DNA from 2 places in the Clostridioides sp. LIBA-7602 genome. Region 2 is predicted to be linked to the other one. Evidence: a T-box and tRNA genes for the amino acid it is inferred to sense, from the RefSeq annotation. Region 2 holds a T-box; the other holds one or more tRNA genes.
What was found. The T-box of region 2 lies ahead of thrS (threonine--tRNA ligase). A T-box ahead of a tRNA ligase gene usually reads a tRNA of that ligase, here a tRNA-Thr.
Positions count from the first base shown of each region.

Region 1 (7,302 bases), 570 kb from region 2:
CTCCGCCAAATGCCCAGATAGCTCAGTCGGTAGAGCAGGGGACTGAAAATCCCCGTGTCGGTGGTTCGATTCCGCCTCTGGGCACCAAAATATGGCGGTATAGCTTAGTTGGCTAGAGCGTTCGGTTCATACCCGAAAGGTCATAGGTTCGACTCCTATTACCGCTACTAAAATTTAATGTGGGCCATTAGCTCAGTTGGTTAGAGCGCCCGGCTCATAACCGGTAGGTCTGGGGTTCGAGTCCCTGATGGCCCACCACATTAAATTAAGCAAATAACTTCGAGGTGTAGCGCAGTTTGGTAGCGCACATGGTTTGGGACCATGGGGCCGGGGGTTCGAGTCCCTTCACCTCGACCAATTAAGGTGGGTATAGCTCAGTTGGTTAGAGCGCCAGATTGTGGCTCTGGAGGTCGTGAGTTCGACTCTCATTATCCACCCCAACTAATATGGTCTATTAGCTCAGTCGGTAGAGCACCTGACTTTTAATCAGGGTGTCCCGCGTTCGAGTCGCGGATAGATCACCAAAAGGCGGCGACATAGCCAAGTGGTAAGGCAGTGGACTGCAACTCCTTGATCCCCAGTTCGAATCTGGGTGTCGCCTCCAATATATTCCAAGGTAGCTCAACGGTGGAGCAACCGGCTGTTAACCGGTAGGCTGTGGGTTCGAGCCCCACCCTTGGAGCCAAAAAAGCCGAAGTGGCGGAACTGGCAGACGCACAGGACTTAAAATCCTGCGGGACTTACCTCTCGTACCGGTTCGATTCCGGTCTTCGGCACTTATAAAACAATATCGCGGAGTGGAGCAGTTGGCAGCTCGTCGGGCTCATAACCCGAAGGTCGTAGGTTCGAGTCCTGCCTCCGCAACCATTAAAATATTAAAATGGCTCGTTGGTCAAGAGGTTAAGACACCGCCCTTTCACGGCGGTAACAGGGGTTCAATTCCCCTACGAGTCACCAATTAAATATGCGGGTGTAGCTCAATGGTAGAGTTCTGGCCTTCCAAGCCAGCTGTGAGGGTTCGATCCCCTTCACCCGCTCCAAAAATGGGACCATAGCTCAGCTGGGAGAGCACCTGCCTTACAAGCAGGGGGTCACAGGTTCGAGCCCTGTTGGTCCCACCATTTGCGGCCTGGTAGTTCAGTTGGTTAGAATGCCAGCCTGTCACGCTGGAGGTCGAGGGTTCGAACCCCTTCCAGGTCGCCAAAACAAAAAATGCTGGTGTGGCTCAACGGTAGAGCAGCTGACTTGTAATCAGCAGGTTGTAGGTTCGATTCCTATCACCAGCTCCATGTAAAATTAATACGGAGGATTTCCCGAGCGGCCAAAGGGGGCAGACTGTAAATCTGTTGTCATCGACTTCGGTGGTTCGAATCCACCATCCTCCACCAAAAAAATGCGCGGATGTGGCGGAATTGGCAGACGCACTAGACTTAGGATCTAGCGCCATTGGCGTGGGGGTTCGACTCCCTTCATCCGCACCATTTTTTATTCAATTTAATAAACGAGCGGGAATAGTTCAGTGGTAGAGCGCAACCTTGCCAAGGTTGAAGTCGCGAGTTCGAATCTCGTTTCCCGCTCCAAATTTTGTGTTTATATTGTAATGTGGGTGCATAGCTCAGCTGGATAGAGCAACGCCCTTCTAAGGCGTGTGTCCGGGGTTCGAATCCCTGTGCGCTCACCACATATATATTGGGGATTAGCCAAGTCGGTAAGGCACATGACTTTGACTCATGTATGCGTAGGTTCGAGTCCTGCATCCCCAGCCAAATAACATGGTCTATTAGCTCAGTCGGTAGAGCACCTGACTTTTAATCAGGGTGTCCCGCGTTCGAGTCGCGGATAGATCACCAATGGAGAGGTGTCCGAGTGGTTTAAGGAGCTGGTCTTGAAAACCAGTGACTTCGAAAGGGGCCGTGGGTTCGAATCCCACCCTCTCCGCCAGATGCCCAGATAGCTCAGTCGGTAGAGCAGGGGACTGAAAATCCCCGTGTCGGTGGTTCGATTCCGCCTCTGGGCACCAAAGTATGGCGGTATAGCTTAGTTGGCTAGAGCGTTCGGTTCATACCCGAAAGGTCATAGGTTCGACTCCTATTACCGCTACTAAAATTTAATGTGGGCCATTAGCTCAGTTGGTTAGAGCGCCCGGCTCATAACCGGTAGGTCTGGGGTTCGAGTCCCTGATGGCCCACCACATTAAATTATGAATACATGGTGGGTATAGCTCAGTTGGTTAGAGCGCCAGATTGTGGCTCTGGAGGTCGTGAGTTCGACTCTCATTATCCACCCCAACTAATATGGTCTATTAGCTCAGTCGGTAGAGCACCTGACTTTTAATCAGGGTGTCCCGCGTTCGAGTCGCGGATAGATCACCAAAAAGGTGGCGACATAGCCAAGTGGTAAGGCAGTGGACTGCAACTCCTTGATCCCCAGTTCGAATCTGGGTGTCGCCTCCAATAAAACATGCGCTCATAGCTCAACTGGATAGAGTGTCTGACTACGAATCAGAAGGTTAGGGGTTCGAGTCCCTTTGGGCGCACCATATAAACATCGAGGGATTATAGCTCAGCTGGGAGAGCACCTGCCTTACAAGCAGGGGGTCACAGGTTCGAGCCCTGTTAATCCCACCAGTGCAAACCTCTAGTAATTTTACTAGAGGTTTTATTTTTGATTAAAAAAGTTTTTATATTTAGGAGGTAAGAAACTTGTATATAATAATAGGAAATGAAATAGTTGATAGCGAAGAACTAAAATTAACTATAGATAAAAATAGCAAATTTAAAGTTGAAAAAGATTTAAGTAAAAGTACAAAAAGGGAAGATGTAATTGCATATCAGTTGAGTATAGATTTGAATTACTTAGATACTATTATAAGCGAACAATATGATTCTGTTAACTTATCTGATGAAGAAAAATTTGATGAATATATGACTTTATCTGATGAACTTGCACTAGATTTAGAAGAATTTATGCCAAAATACACAATAATAAATGCTAGAGCATATAAATTAGATGAGGTAGATGGAGTCGTAAAAATAATCTTGGCTATAGCTTATGCGGATTTAGGTCATTTAAAACTTTCAGATGTAGTGAAGAGGGTATCTAGACAAATAGATTAGGGTATGAACGATATTAAAAAAATATATAAAATCTTACGTAAAGATGAAAATAATTATGTAAACATAAGAAAAAACAGTATAAAATCAAGTCAATTGTAGAAATTTTCACATAAATTTGCCTGAAATTCCATAAAAAATGCCTTAATTTTAGTGAGGTAAATTGAGTTTACACAGTCTAAAAATTACTTATATTTATAAATTTATCTTATTAATTAAGGAACTTGCTTAAACATCTTCAAAAATAAAGTATTTTAGTCTATAATCTTTAATATTACACAAACAATAAAGGAGAAGAATAGAGTATGCTTAAAAAGTTTAATAAAATACTAGTAGCTAATAGAGGCGAAATAGCTATAAGAATATTTAGAGCCTGTTCAGAATTGGGGATAAAAAGTGTTGGTATATATAGTAAAGAAGATAAATATGGATTATTTAGAACAAAAGCAGACGAATCATATTTGATAGGGGAAGGCAAAGGGCCAATAGATGCGTATCTAGACATGGATGGGATAATTGACTTGGCGAAGAGAAAAAAAGTTGACGCGATACATCCAGGATATGGTTTTCTAGCAGAGAATGCAGAGTTTGCTCGTAAATGTGAAGAGAATGGAATTACTTTTATAGGGCCATCATCTAAAGTAATGAATATGATGGGAGATAAGATAAACTCTAAGAAAATCGCAAAAGAAGTTAATGTTCAAACTATACCAGGTGTAGAAAAAGCAATAAAGAGTACTGAAGAAGCAAAAGAAGTTGCAAATAAAATAGGTTATCCTGTTATGATAAAAGCATCTAATGGTGGTGGCGGTAGAGGGATGAGAATTGTACACCGCGAAGAAGACTTAGAGATTGAATATGAAACTGCTTGTAGCGAATCAAGAAAAGCTTTTGGAGAGGATATCATATTTATAGAAAAATATATAGCTGATCCAAAACATATAGAAGTTCAAATATTAGGAGATAACTATGGAAATATAGTTCACTTGTACGAAAGAGACTGTTCAGTTCAAAGAAGACATCAAAAAATAATAGAATATGCACCAGCTTTTTCATTAGATGATAAAGTAAGACAAGAAATATGTGAAGATGCAGTCAAATTATCAAAGCATGTAGGCTATGCTAATGCAGGAACATTAGAATTCTTAGTAGATGCAAATGGCGGACATTATTTTATAGAGATGAACACAAGAGTACAGGTTGAACATACTGTAACAGAGATGGTTACAGGAATAGATATAGTTCAAAGTCAAATACTAATAGCTCAAGGTTATAGTTTAGATAGTGAAGAAATCAATATAAAATCACAAGATGATGTAGAAATAAGAGGGTATTCTATTCAATGTAGAATAACTACAGAAGACCCTAAGAATAAATTCATGCCTGATACAGGGAAAATTCAAGTGTATAGAACTGGTTCAGGATTTGGTATAAGACTAGATGGTGGAAATGGATTTACAGGTGCAAATATAAGTCCTCACTATGATAGTTTACTAGTTAAAACAATTTCTTGGGATAGAACATTCCAAGGAGCAATAAATAAAACTATAAGATCAGTAAAAGAGCTTAGAGTTAGAGGAGTTAAAACTAATGTAGGATTCTTAGTTAATGTTTTAAATAATCCTATATTCTCAAATGGTAAATGTAGCACTAAGTTTATAGATGAAAATCCAGATTTATTTGAAATAACAGAAAGTAAAGACAGAGGAACAAAATTACTTCAATTCATAGGGGATGTAATTGTAAATGATAATGCTTGTAAAGAAAAACCATTATTTGATGCATTACATGACCCAAGAATGGATAAAGATGGCTCAAAGGCAGAAGGAAGTAAAATACTTTTTGATAAGTTAGGTAAATCTGCATATATAGAAAAGATAAAAAATGATAAGAAATTATTGCTAACAGATACAACAATGAGAGATGCACATCAATCATTATTAGCAACAAGAATAAGAACATATGATTTATTAAAAGCTGCTCAGCCAACAGAAAAATATCAAAAAGATTTATTCTCACTTGAAATGTGGGGTGGAGCTACTTATGATGTTGCATATAGATTTTTAAAAGAATCACCTTGGCGTAGATTACAAAAGCTAAGAGAAGAAATACCAAGTATAATGTTCCAAATGTTGCTTAGAGCATCAAATGGAGTTGGATATAAAAATTATCCAGATAATGTAATAGAAGAATTTACAAAAGAATCTGCTAAACAAGGTATAGATGTATTTAGAATATTTGACTCATTAAACTGGGTTGAAAATATGAAGCCATCTATAAATACAGCTTTAGAAACTGGAAAAATTGTTGAAGCAACTATGTGTTATACAGGTGATATACTAGATAAAACTAAAACTAAATATAATCTAGAATATTATATTAAGATGGCACAAGAATTAGAAAGTTTAGGAGCAGATATAATAGCAATAAAAGATATGTCAGGACTTCTTAAACCATATTCAGCTTACACTCTAGTTAAAGAGTTAAAGAAAAATATAAAAGCACCAATACATTTACACACTCATGATACAAGTGGAAATGGTGTAGCAACTTGTTTAATGGCATCAGAAGCTGGAGTAGATATAATTGATGCTGCATTAGAATCTATGGCAGGACTTACAAGTCAACCATCACTTAATGCTATAGTAGAGGCTCTTAAAAATACAGAAAGAGATACAGGTATAGATTTATTTGGATATGATGAGTTAGGAAAATATTATAAGGACTTAAGAAAAGTTTATAGCAAATTTGAAAGTGACTTAACTAACTCTTGTGCAGAAATATATAATTTTGAAATACCAGGTGGTCAATATACAAACTTAAAACCTCAAGCTGATAGTTTAGGATTAGTTAATAGATTTGACGAAGTTAAAGAAAAATATAAAGAAGCTAATGAAGTTGTAGGGGATATAATAAAAGTAACTCCATCTTCAAAGGTTGTAGGAGACTTAGCTATCTTTATGACTAAAAATAAATTAGATAAAGACAATATAATTGAAGAAGGTAAAAACTTATCATTCCCAGATTCTGTTGTGGACTACTGTAAAGGTATGATTGGTCAACCAGAAGGTGGAATACCAAAAGATTTACAAGAAGTAGTTTTAAAAGGCGAAGAAGCTATTACAATAAGACCTGGTTCATTATTACCAGCAGAAGATTTTGATGAAATAGCTAAATATCTAGATGAAAAATATGACATAAATGCTAATATAAGAAATGTTATAAGTTATGCTTTATATCCAAAAGTTTATGAGGATTATATCAAACATTTACAACACTATAATGATATATCTAAACTTGAAAGTGATGTATTCTTCTATGGTTTAAATAAAAATGAAGAATGTGAAGTAGAGATAGAAGAAGGTAAAGTATTAACAATAAGATTAGTTGAAATCGGTGAAGTTAAGGAAAATGGATTTAGAACTATAGGATTTGAATTGAATGGAATGGTTAGAGAAGTAGAAATAAAAGATAGAAATTTCTCTGGAAAAATTAATAATGTTGAGAAAGCTGATATGAATGACCCTCTTCAAATTGGAGCAAGTATACCAGGAAAAGTTATAAAAATAATGGTTAAAGAAGAAGATGAAGTAAAAGCCAATCAACCACTAATAGTTATAGAAGCTATGAAAATGGAGACTATAATAGTTGCCAAGACTGATGGAGTAATTAAGTCAATCAAAGTAAAAGAAGATGATATGGTTGAAGATAAACAATTATTAATGATAATGAAATAATTGAATTAAGATAATTAAAAAAACACTCTAAAACATTTAATAAAAAATGTTTTAGAGTGTTTTTATTTATTTAAATTAAATTTTTGTTAAAAAAAAGAGGAAAATTACATCCATATGTAGAAATAAAGCTAGTAAGGAAAATGTTATCTAAAAATTCTAAAAATAATAAACATTTTCTGGACTATTTCTTAGGAAATAACAGCTAAGAGAAAATACATAAATTTAAAAGGTGGGTGCTTATATGAAGGTTTATGATAGTAAAATGTTGAGAAATGTAGCGGTATTAGGACATAGCGGATGTGGAAAAACAAATCTAATCGAAACTATAGCTTACACAGCAAACACTAATAAGATACCTAAATTAACAGACAAGGTAAATATGACTTATAGTATGGGATTAATACCTATAGAGTATAATGATTATAAGTTTAACTTATTGGATACCCCAGGAT
Region 1 is NZ_CP196991.1:36,596-43,897, forward strand. Features, by position in the region: tRNA gene ACTG45_RS00240 (tRNA-Ser) at 1-8, shown strand, start outside; tRNA gene ACTG45_RS00245 (tRNA-Phe) at 12-87, shown strand; tRNA gene ACTG45_RS00250 (tRNA-Met) at 94-167, shown strand; tRNA gene ACTG45_RS00255 (tRNA-Ile) at 182-258, shown strand; tRNA gene ACTG45_RS00260 (tRNA-Pro) at 281-357, shown strand; tRNA gene ACTG45_RS00265 (tRNA-His) at 364-440, shown strand; tRNA gene ACTG45_RS00270 (tRNA-Lys) at 449-524, shown strand; tRNA gene ACTG45_RS00275 (tRNA-Cys) at 531-604, shown strand; tRNA gene ACTG45_RS00280 (tRNA-Asn) at 611-685, shown strand; tRNA gene ACTG45_RS00285 (tRNA-Leu) at 691-776, shown strand; tRNA gene ACTG45_RS00290 (tRNA-Met) at 792-867, shown strand; tRNA gene ACTG45_RS00295 (tRNA-Glu) at 883-957, shown strand; tRNA gene ACTG45_RS00300 (tRNA-Gly) at 967-1,040, shown strand; tRNA gene ACTG45_RS00305 (tRNA-Val) at 1,046-1,121, shown strand; tRNA gene ACTG45_RS00310 (tRNA-Asp) at 1,127-1,203, shown strand; tRNA gene ACTG45_RS00315 (tRNA-Thr) at 1,215-1,289, shown strand; tRNA gene ACTG45_RS00320 (tRNA-Tyr) at 1,304-1,388, shown strand; tRNA gene ACTG45_RS00325 (tRNA-Leu) at 1,398-1,481, shown strand; tRNA gene ACTG45_RS00330 (tRNA-Gly) at 1,506-1,580, shown strand; tRNA gene ACTG45_RS00335 (tRNA-Arg) at 1,605-1,681, shown strand; tRNA gene ACTG45_RS00340 (tRNA-Gln) at 1,691-1,766, shown strand; tRNA gene ACTG45_RS00345 (tRNA-Lys) at 1,775-1,850, shown strand; tRNA gene ACTG45_RS00350 (tRNA-Ser) at 1,853-1,941, shown strand; tRNA gene ACTG45_RS00355 (tRNA-Phe) at 1,945-2,020, shown strand; tRNA gene ACTG45_RS00360 (tRNA-Met) at 2,027-2,100, shown strand; tRNA gene ACTG45_RS00365 (tRNA-Ile) at 2,115-2,191, shown strand; tRNA gene ACTG45_RS00370 (tRNA-His) at 2,212-2,288, shown strand; tRNA gene ACTG45_RS00375 (tRNA-Lys) at 2,297-2,372, shown strand; tRNA gene ACTG45_RS00380 (tRNA-Cys) at 2,380-2,453, shown strand; tRNA gene ACTG45_RS00385 (tRNA-Arg) at 2,463-2,539, shown strand; tRNA gene ACTG45_RS00390 (tRNA-Val) at 2,552-2,627, shown strand; gene ACTG45_RS00395 (hypothetical protein) at 2,703-3,116, shown strand; gene ACTG45_RS00400 (pyruvate carboxylase) at 3,419-6,850, shown strand; gene ACTG45_RS00405 (elongation factor G) at 7,092-7,302, shown strand, end outside.
Region 1: it encodes a tRNA-Thr, which carries the amino acid that the T-box ahead of thrS (threonine--tRNA ligase) is inferred to sense. The anticodon was not compared.

Region 2 (7,302 bases):
ATTCTAATAAAATCAAACTAATTCAAAAAACTCCTTCTAATTTTTCAAAGAAAAAACTTGCAAAAATAAAGGTTGATGGAAATTCGCTTTCTATAGATGATAATTCAGCTAAAAAATTCTTTATAGGGATTAATCTTCCAAAACCAACAATACTTGAACTATATTTGCCTAATAAGCTTTATGATAAAATATCGTTATCTACTGCCTCAGCAGATATATATAGTACTTACATAAAAGGTAATGTAATGGAAGCTAGTACGGTTTCAGGCGTAATAGAGCTTTCTGGTAATATTAATAAAGTAAACTTAGATACAACTAGTGGTGATATTGATATAGCAAAACTAGATAGTAAAGATGCTAAATTTTCATCAACATCTGGTAAAATACAACTTTCTGGTAAAATTGATAGTTTAAATTTAGATACAACTAGTGGTGATATAAATTTAAAAGATATAAATAATAAAAGTCTTATCTGTAGTACAGTTTCTGGACAAATGAATGTATCTGGAACGCTTTCTGATATTGAAGCAGAAACAACTTCAGGTGATGCAAAAATTACATCTAACAAAATGTTGTCTTCTCTAAATTTCGAGACTACTTCTGCAGATGTTGATTTATCTATCCCTGATAATCCAGGCTTCACTTTAAATCTTGATAAGCTTTCTGGTTCCTTAGATAGTGATTTCGAATTGAATCATCATGATGATTTATACACTTATAAAAATGGGACTACAAATTTATATGTAAGTACTACAAGTGGAGATTTGACTATTATAAAGAATAAGAATTAGATAAAATGATTATTACAACCAAAATACTTCTATTATTACAAAAACACTTTTATTATTAAAATCAAAACACTTCTATGGTAGATTTATTATTTATTGATAAATCTAATACTCATAGAAGTGTTTTAATATAATAATTTTTTGTTTCCTCATTTATTTTCACTAGTAAACGTCTTACTTGTAATCTCCAATACAGTATTCAAAATCATTTCTTTCATTCATTGTCACTAGTAAACGTCTTCCCTATAATACTCTACTAAGTCCAATCTATTTACATATAATCTCAACATATCCTTTACATGCATCTATTCTCAAATAATCAGCAGTTTTAATTAAACCTATTTTATACAACTTTAAATTAACACTTATAGGTATATTAATTAAACCTATTTTATACAACTTTAAATTAACCTTTATAGATATATTATTTAAGCATCTTTTATACATCATTAAATCAACATACATATAAATATTAATTTAGCCTACAACAAAAAAATTAGAGGTACATTATCATAAAAATATGATTAACTGTACCTCTAATTATACTTATCTTTTTATAAATTTAATTTATATCTATCAACATATCAATTAAATTTATCTTATTTATTAATATCTTAAATATTAGTTTTGAATAATACTTTCTCTTGATTCAATTTCTTTTGAAATACTAGCTATAAATTCATCTAATTTAATGCTACCTATTTCACCTTTATCTCTTGATCTAACAGAAACATTATTCTCCTCTACTTCTTTCTCACCTACTATTAACATGTATGGAACTTTTTCAAGTTGAGCTTCTCTTATCTTAAATCCGATTTTTTCAGCTCTATCATCTAATTCAACTCTTATACCCTTATCAAATAACTCTTTCTTAACTTCATTTGCATAATCCATAAATTTATCAGATATAGGAAGTATCTTAACTTGAGTTGGAGATAACCAAACTGGGAATTTACCAGCATAATGCTCTATCAATATACCTATAAATCTTTCTATGCTACCAAAAGCAACTCTATGAATCATAACTGGTCTATGTTTTTCACCATCTTGTCCAATATAAGTATTATCAAATTGTCTTGGAAGTTGCATATCTAATTGTATAGTACCACATTGCCAAGTTCTTCCTAAACAGTCTTTTAGATGGAAGTCTATCTTAGGACCATAGAATGCACCATCACCTTCATTTATAGTATATGGTAGACCTAATTCTTCTAAAGCTTCTCTTAATCCATTTTCTGCTGCTTCCCACTCTTCTTCGCTTCCCATAGAATCTTCTGGTCTTGTAGATAACTCTAAGTTATATTCAAATCCAAAAGTTTTGTAGATACCATCTATTAGGTTAGCTACTCCTTTTATCTCATCCTTTATTTGCTCTGGTAACATGAATATATGTGAATCGTCTTGAGTAAATGCTCTAACTCTCATTAATCCTTGTAATGCACCAGATAACTCATGTCTATGAACTCTACCAAGCTCTGCAACTCTCATTGGGAAATCTCTATATGAGTGTAATTGAGAATTATAGTAAATTAATCCTCCAGGACAGTTCATAGGTTTTATAGCATAATCTTCATCATCTATTTTAACTGTATACATATTTTCTTTGTAATGATACCAGTGACCTGAAGTCTCCCATAATTTTCTATTTAATATAATAGGAGATTCTATTTCAATATATCCAGCTTTTCTGTGTATTTCTCTCCAGAATTTTAATAATTCATTTTTAAGTTCCATACCTTTTGGTAAAAACATAGGGAATCCAGGACCTTCTTCAGGTATCATAAATAACCCTAATTCTTTACCTAATTTTCTATGGTCTCTCTTTTTAGCCTCTTCTAATAAATGTAAGTATTCTTCTAAGTCTTTGTTTTTCTCAAAAGAAGTTCCATAGATTCTTTGAAGCATCTTATTTTTTTCGTCGCCACGCCAGTATGCACCTGCAACACTTTGTAATTTAACAGCTTTAACTTTTTTAGTAGATGGTAAATGTGGTCCTCTACATAAATCAGTAAAATCACCTTGCTTGTAGAAAGATATTATTTCGCTTTCAGGTAAATCAGATATAAGTTCTACCTTATAGTCTTCCCTTTGTTTTTTCATAAGCTCTAAAGCTTCATTTCTAGGAAGTTCAAATCTTTCTATTTTTAAATCTTCTTTAGCTATTTTTTTCATTTCAGCTTCTATTTTTTCTAAATCTTCTGGAACTAATCTATGGTCTAAATCTATATCATAGTAGAATCCATTTTCTATACTTGGCCCTATAGCAAGTTTTGCTTCTGGGTAAAGTCTCTTTATAGCTTGAGCTAATATATGTGCTGATGTATGTCTAAAAACTTCCTTACCTTCTTTATCTTCAAACTTAAATAAATTTAAGTCACAATCAGTATCTATAATGTGGTCCATACCTACAACCTCTCCGTTCACAGATGCTGCTACCACATTTCTAGCTAATCCTTCGCTAATGGATTTTGCTACATCCATAACAGAAATAGCACTTTCAAATTCTTTTATTGAGCCATCTTTTAAAGCAACTTTAATCATTGTTTTTTCCTCCTTATTGAAATAATTTTTAGATTTTTTGTAATAAAAAATCGCCCCAAATATGTTTGGGACGATATTAATTCGCGGTTCCACCCAAGTTGGTGTATACAAGTATATACAACCCTCTTGATGACTATAAGGTCGTCACCCGAGCACTTTCACATATAGTATAAATACAAATACTGCTAATAAACTCAGCTCCAAGGTAGTTTTCAAATAGACCTATTACATGGGCTCTCAGCCATAGACCCAAATTCTCTGAGAATGGTTTCTAATCTACTCTTCCTCTTCAACGCTATAATTTTTAATATATTTTCATTATAACAGATACTTATACATCAATCAACATTAATGTAATATAATAATTACCCATTATTTTTCATCTTAATCAACTGTAAATCAATATTCTAATATTTTTATACTAATTTAATCTTTTGATTTATAGTTATATTATAATATTTTCACCAGTTTTAAATTTTTAAAATATATCTACATGCATGATAGATATGACTAGATAAATACTAAAATTAATTATTATTGAAGTTAATTTTTAGTTTTTGTATACTTAAATACAATAGCTAGTTATTGTATATTTAAATAAATATAGTAACCAATCCTTGAACTATACCTATTAAAAAACCTAAAACAAGACCTAAAAATTCTATATGCTTTAATTCTTTTTTAGCTATTCTTATTATTATCTCTTCTAATTCATATAAATCTAGTTCATTAATCTTATCTTCGACCATTTTTTGTATATCTATACGTTCATTTGCTTTATTTATTATATTTTTACTCAATTCATCTATACTTTGTTTAACTTCAGACTCAATTATCTCTCCTAGATAGTCTTGTATCATGTTTTTTATGCCACTCGGTATAAATGAGACTTTCTCATGTATTATAATTTTTACCCTTGCTTTTATGTATCTTACAACTTCTTCCTTATCTTCGTCAGTAATGATATTTGCAAGTATTTCGTCCATAGAAAGAAATTCTTCTTGAATTATTTCTCCTACATTTGCTGCTATTTCTGCTCTTCTCTTTGGTATAAGTCCTACTATTTCTATATTTAAAAGAGGTATTTTAATAGGCTCTATTGGTCTAAATATTAGTCTTATAGCAACTACATTTGTAACGTAACCTATAAATCCACCAATAACAGCTAATATCAGTATCCTAATTAAATTATCCATTATAAAATTTCTCCTTATCAATTGTATATTTGTCAGCTATATTACATTTAATCAGTCGATGTTTTTTATAGTTAATAGCTCTAGCTATATTATAGCTTTATATACAATTATAAGTCTTTTGTGTCGATTTAAAAAGAATTTTTTTAGTTTTATATCTTTAGCTCCTAATTCTCCATAATTATACTAACTTTATTTTCAAAAATTGCCTCTACAGTATCTATAATTTCTTTTGAACAATTATTATTTAATAAATCTAATATTTCTATTTTTTTAGGGCATAAGGTTAATAAGGTACTTATTAAAAAGTCCTCGTAGTTTAAATTCTCTCTTATTACCATATTTATGATTTCTTCATCATCTATACTGTCTATTTTGTTTCCATTTTTATCGTATAAAATAAATGTATTATCTTCCATTATATGAACTTTTAGCAAATCAATCTTTTCTTCTTGAGTATCTATAAAGTATTTTAAAACTCTTATAAACTCATCTTGGTCTTTCTTTATTAAATACTCCTCAACTGCAATATCACCTATAGCAGAAATATATTTCATAAATTCTCTCATTCTAAATCTAATAAAACCTTCTACATTTATAAAATCATTTTCCTCTATATAATTTCTCACCCTTGTAAATACTGTTTCTCTCATAAAAATCTCTTTTTTAGCAAATATGTTTAGTGAATATATGTATATATTATTTTTATCTTCAGGATATGTACGCCCATAGCATTTTAGAATGTATTCTTTTAAAAGTTTCTCTTTCATTATACTTATTATCATACTAGTTATTTCTGTTGATATCTCATCAATATTTAGAGCTCTTTGTTCATCTTTAGTACCATTAAGTATTCTTTTATTTAATACTTCTTGCTTTGCAGAATCTATTACTACTTCTACAATGTCATTCGTATATATTAATCTATCGTTTACATTATTATTCCTCAAAAATTTCATAGAAGAAATATTATCCTTCTCAACCAAAGTTATCGCTCCTTTCTTGTCATGAGAGGAACTATAGAACCTATATCTAGTAAATTTTCACAGCTAAGTGTAACTATCTCCTTGTTTTTGCTTTCTACAAAACTTTTTATACGTTCATAGTCAGGATGTTTTTTAACATCTCCACAAAAAGCTAGTTTATCCTTAGAAATTAACCCTGTACATCCACCTATAAATCCATAATTCATCTCAAATAAATTTATATGACCTTTTTCTATTAATAAACACTCTATTTCTGTATTCTTCATGCTTTTCCAAATACCTTTATCTGATGTTATTATAGATGTTCTATCTACTATACAGATTGAGCATTTAGAATAGCCCTGCTCTATATTTATCTTTTTAAGTTTATTATTTTCAATATAATCTAATATTACTCTGTCAGTGTACTTAAAGTTGTGTATAGCATAGTCACCAACTATAGCAATATTGTAAGGTATATCATAAGGGTATCTATTTAATAAATTAGCTTCTCCCTTAATTATATTAAATTTATATCTACTTAATAACTCTTTGTATTGATTATATACATTCGGCGCAACAATTATATCTCCTTTTCCTAAATTACAAATACATATATCTGGGTGATATTTTATGCTTTCATATAATTCTTTACATTCTATTGTTTTTATTATCTCTATATTTCTTAATTTTAATTCATTTTCCATTAGATAACTAATTCTTTTGTCCACCAAAGCTAGACACAAATCGTCATCTAGTATAAATGGCTCTCTTGTAAATTCCATTTTTTACTCCTTTTTCTTTTTTTTGATAAATTTTTTATTTGAAATAAATAAAGTGTGTAGCAGAATTTTTCTGCTAACACACCTATTATTAGACTCTTCTATAATTAACTTACACCTAAAAAGTGCATTTTTATAAACTTTTAAAATAATAATTAATATGTATCTTTCACTTTGTTATACTCTTTTTTTATGTACTCTAAAACATCTGGTGGTATATTTCTACTACTATTTGGAGTCAATCCTATCTCTCCATCTTTTATTTTAAACTCCATTACTTTACTTCCATGAAAACCATCTTTTACAACATTCTTTATTAATTCATAGACTGGTTGTTCCACATCTTTTACTATTGAACTTATTACATTGTTTGGTGCCATATCATATTGGTCTTTGTTAATAGCTATAACTTTACCACCATTTTCTCTTGCTACTTGAATAGCTCTTTTACTATCATCTTCTGTAGCTGAGAATACAACATCTCTATCAGAATCTCTCATTTCTTTTGCAGTAGTTCTAGCTGATTCAGGATTTTCAAATACATTTGAATATTTAACTAATAACTCAGCATTTTTATTTGAAGTTTTTAGACCTTTTCTAAATCCAGATTCATACTTATCTCTACTAGAACCCTCAATACCTCCTATAAAACCTACTTTACCAGTATCAGTCATTTTACCTGCAATAAGACCTGCTAAATATCCAGTAGCATTATCTTGAAATGATACTGAAATTACATTAGATGGTTGAACTTTATAAGTATAGTCAACTATTGCAAATTGTTGTTTTGGATATTTAGTAGCCTCTTCTTTTATTACCTCTGCAAATCTAGCTCCAACTGCTATTATCAAATCTGGCTCAGATTTATGTAGTTTTTCTATACTTTCTTTAAAATTCTTAGAAGTCTTTGGTTTCTCAAGTTTTATTCTAATATCAAAATCTTCATCAGCTCTTTTTAGAGCTGATAGTACATTGTTATTATATGATTCGTTATTTAAATTTTCAGTGTCTAATAATACTCCAACAGTTTTTC
Region 2 is NZ_CP196991.1:606,228-613,529, reverse strand. Features, by position in the region: gene ACTG45_RS03165 (DUF4097 family beta strand repeat-containing protein) at 1-791, shown strand, start outside; gene thrS (threonine--tRNA ligase) at 1,410-3,329, opposite strand; T-box leader at 3,393-3,631, opposite strand; gene ACTG45_RS03155 (DUF445 domain-containing protein) at 3,923-4,525, opposite strand; gene ACTG45_RS03150 (putative sporulation protein YtxC) at 4,690-5,508, opposite strand; gene ACTG45_RS03145 (DUF6873 family GME fold protein) at 5,511-6,272, opposite strand; gene ACTG45_RS03140 (BMP family ABC transporter substrate-binding protein) at 6,425-7,302, opposite strand, start outside.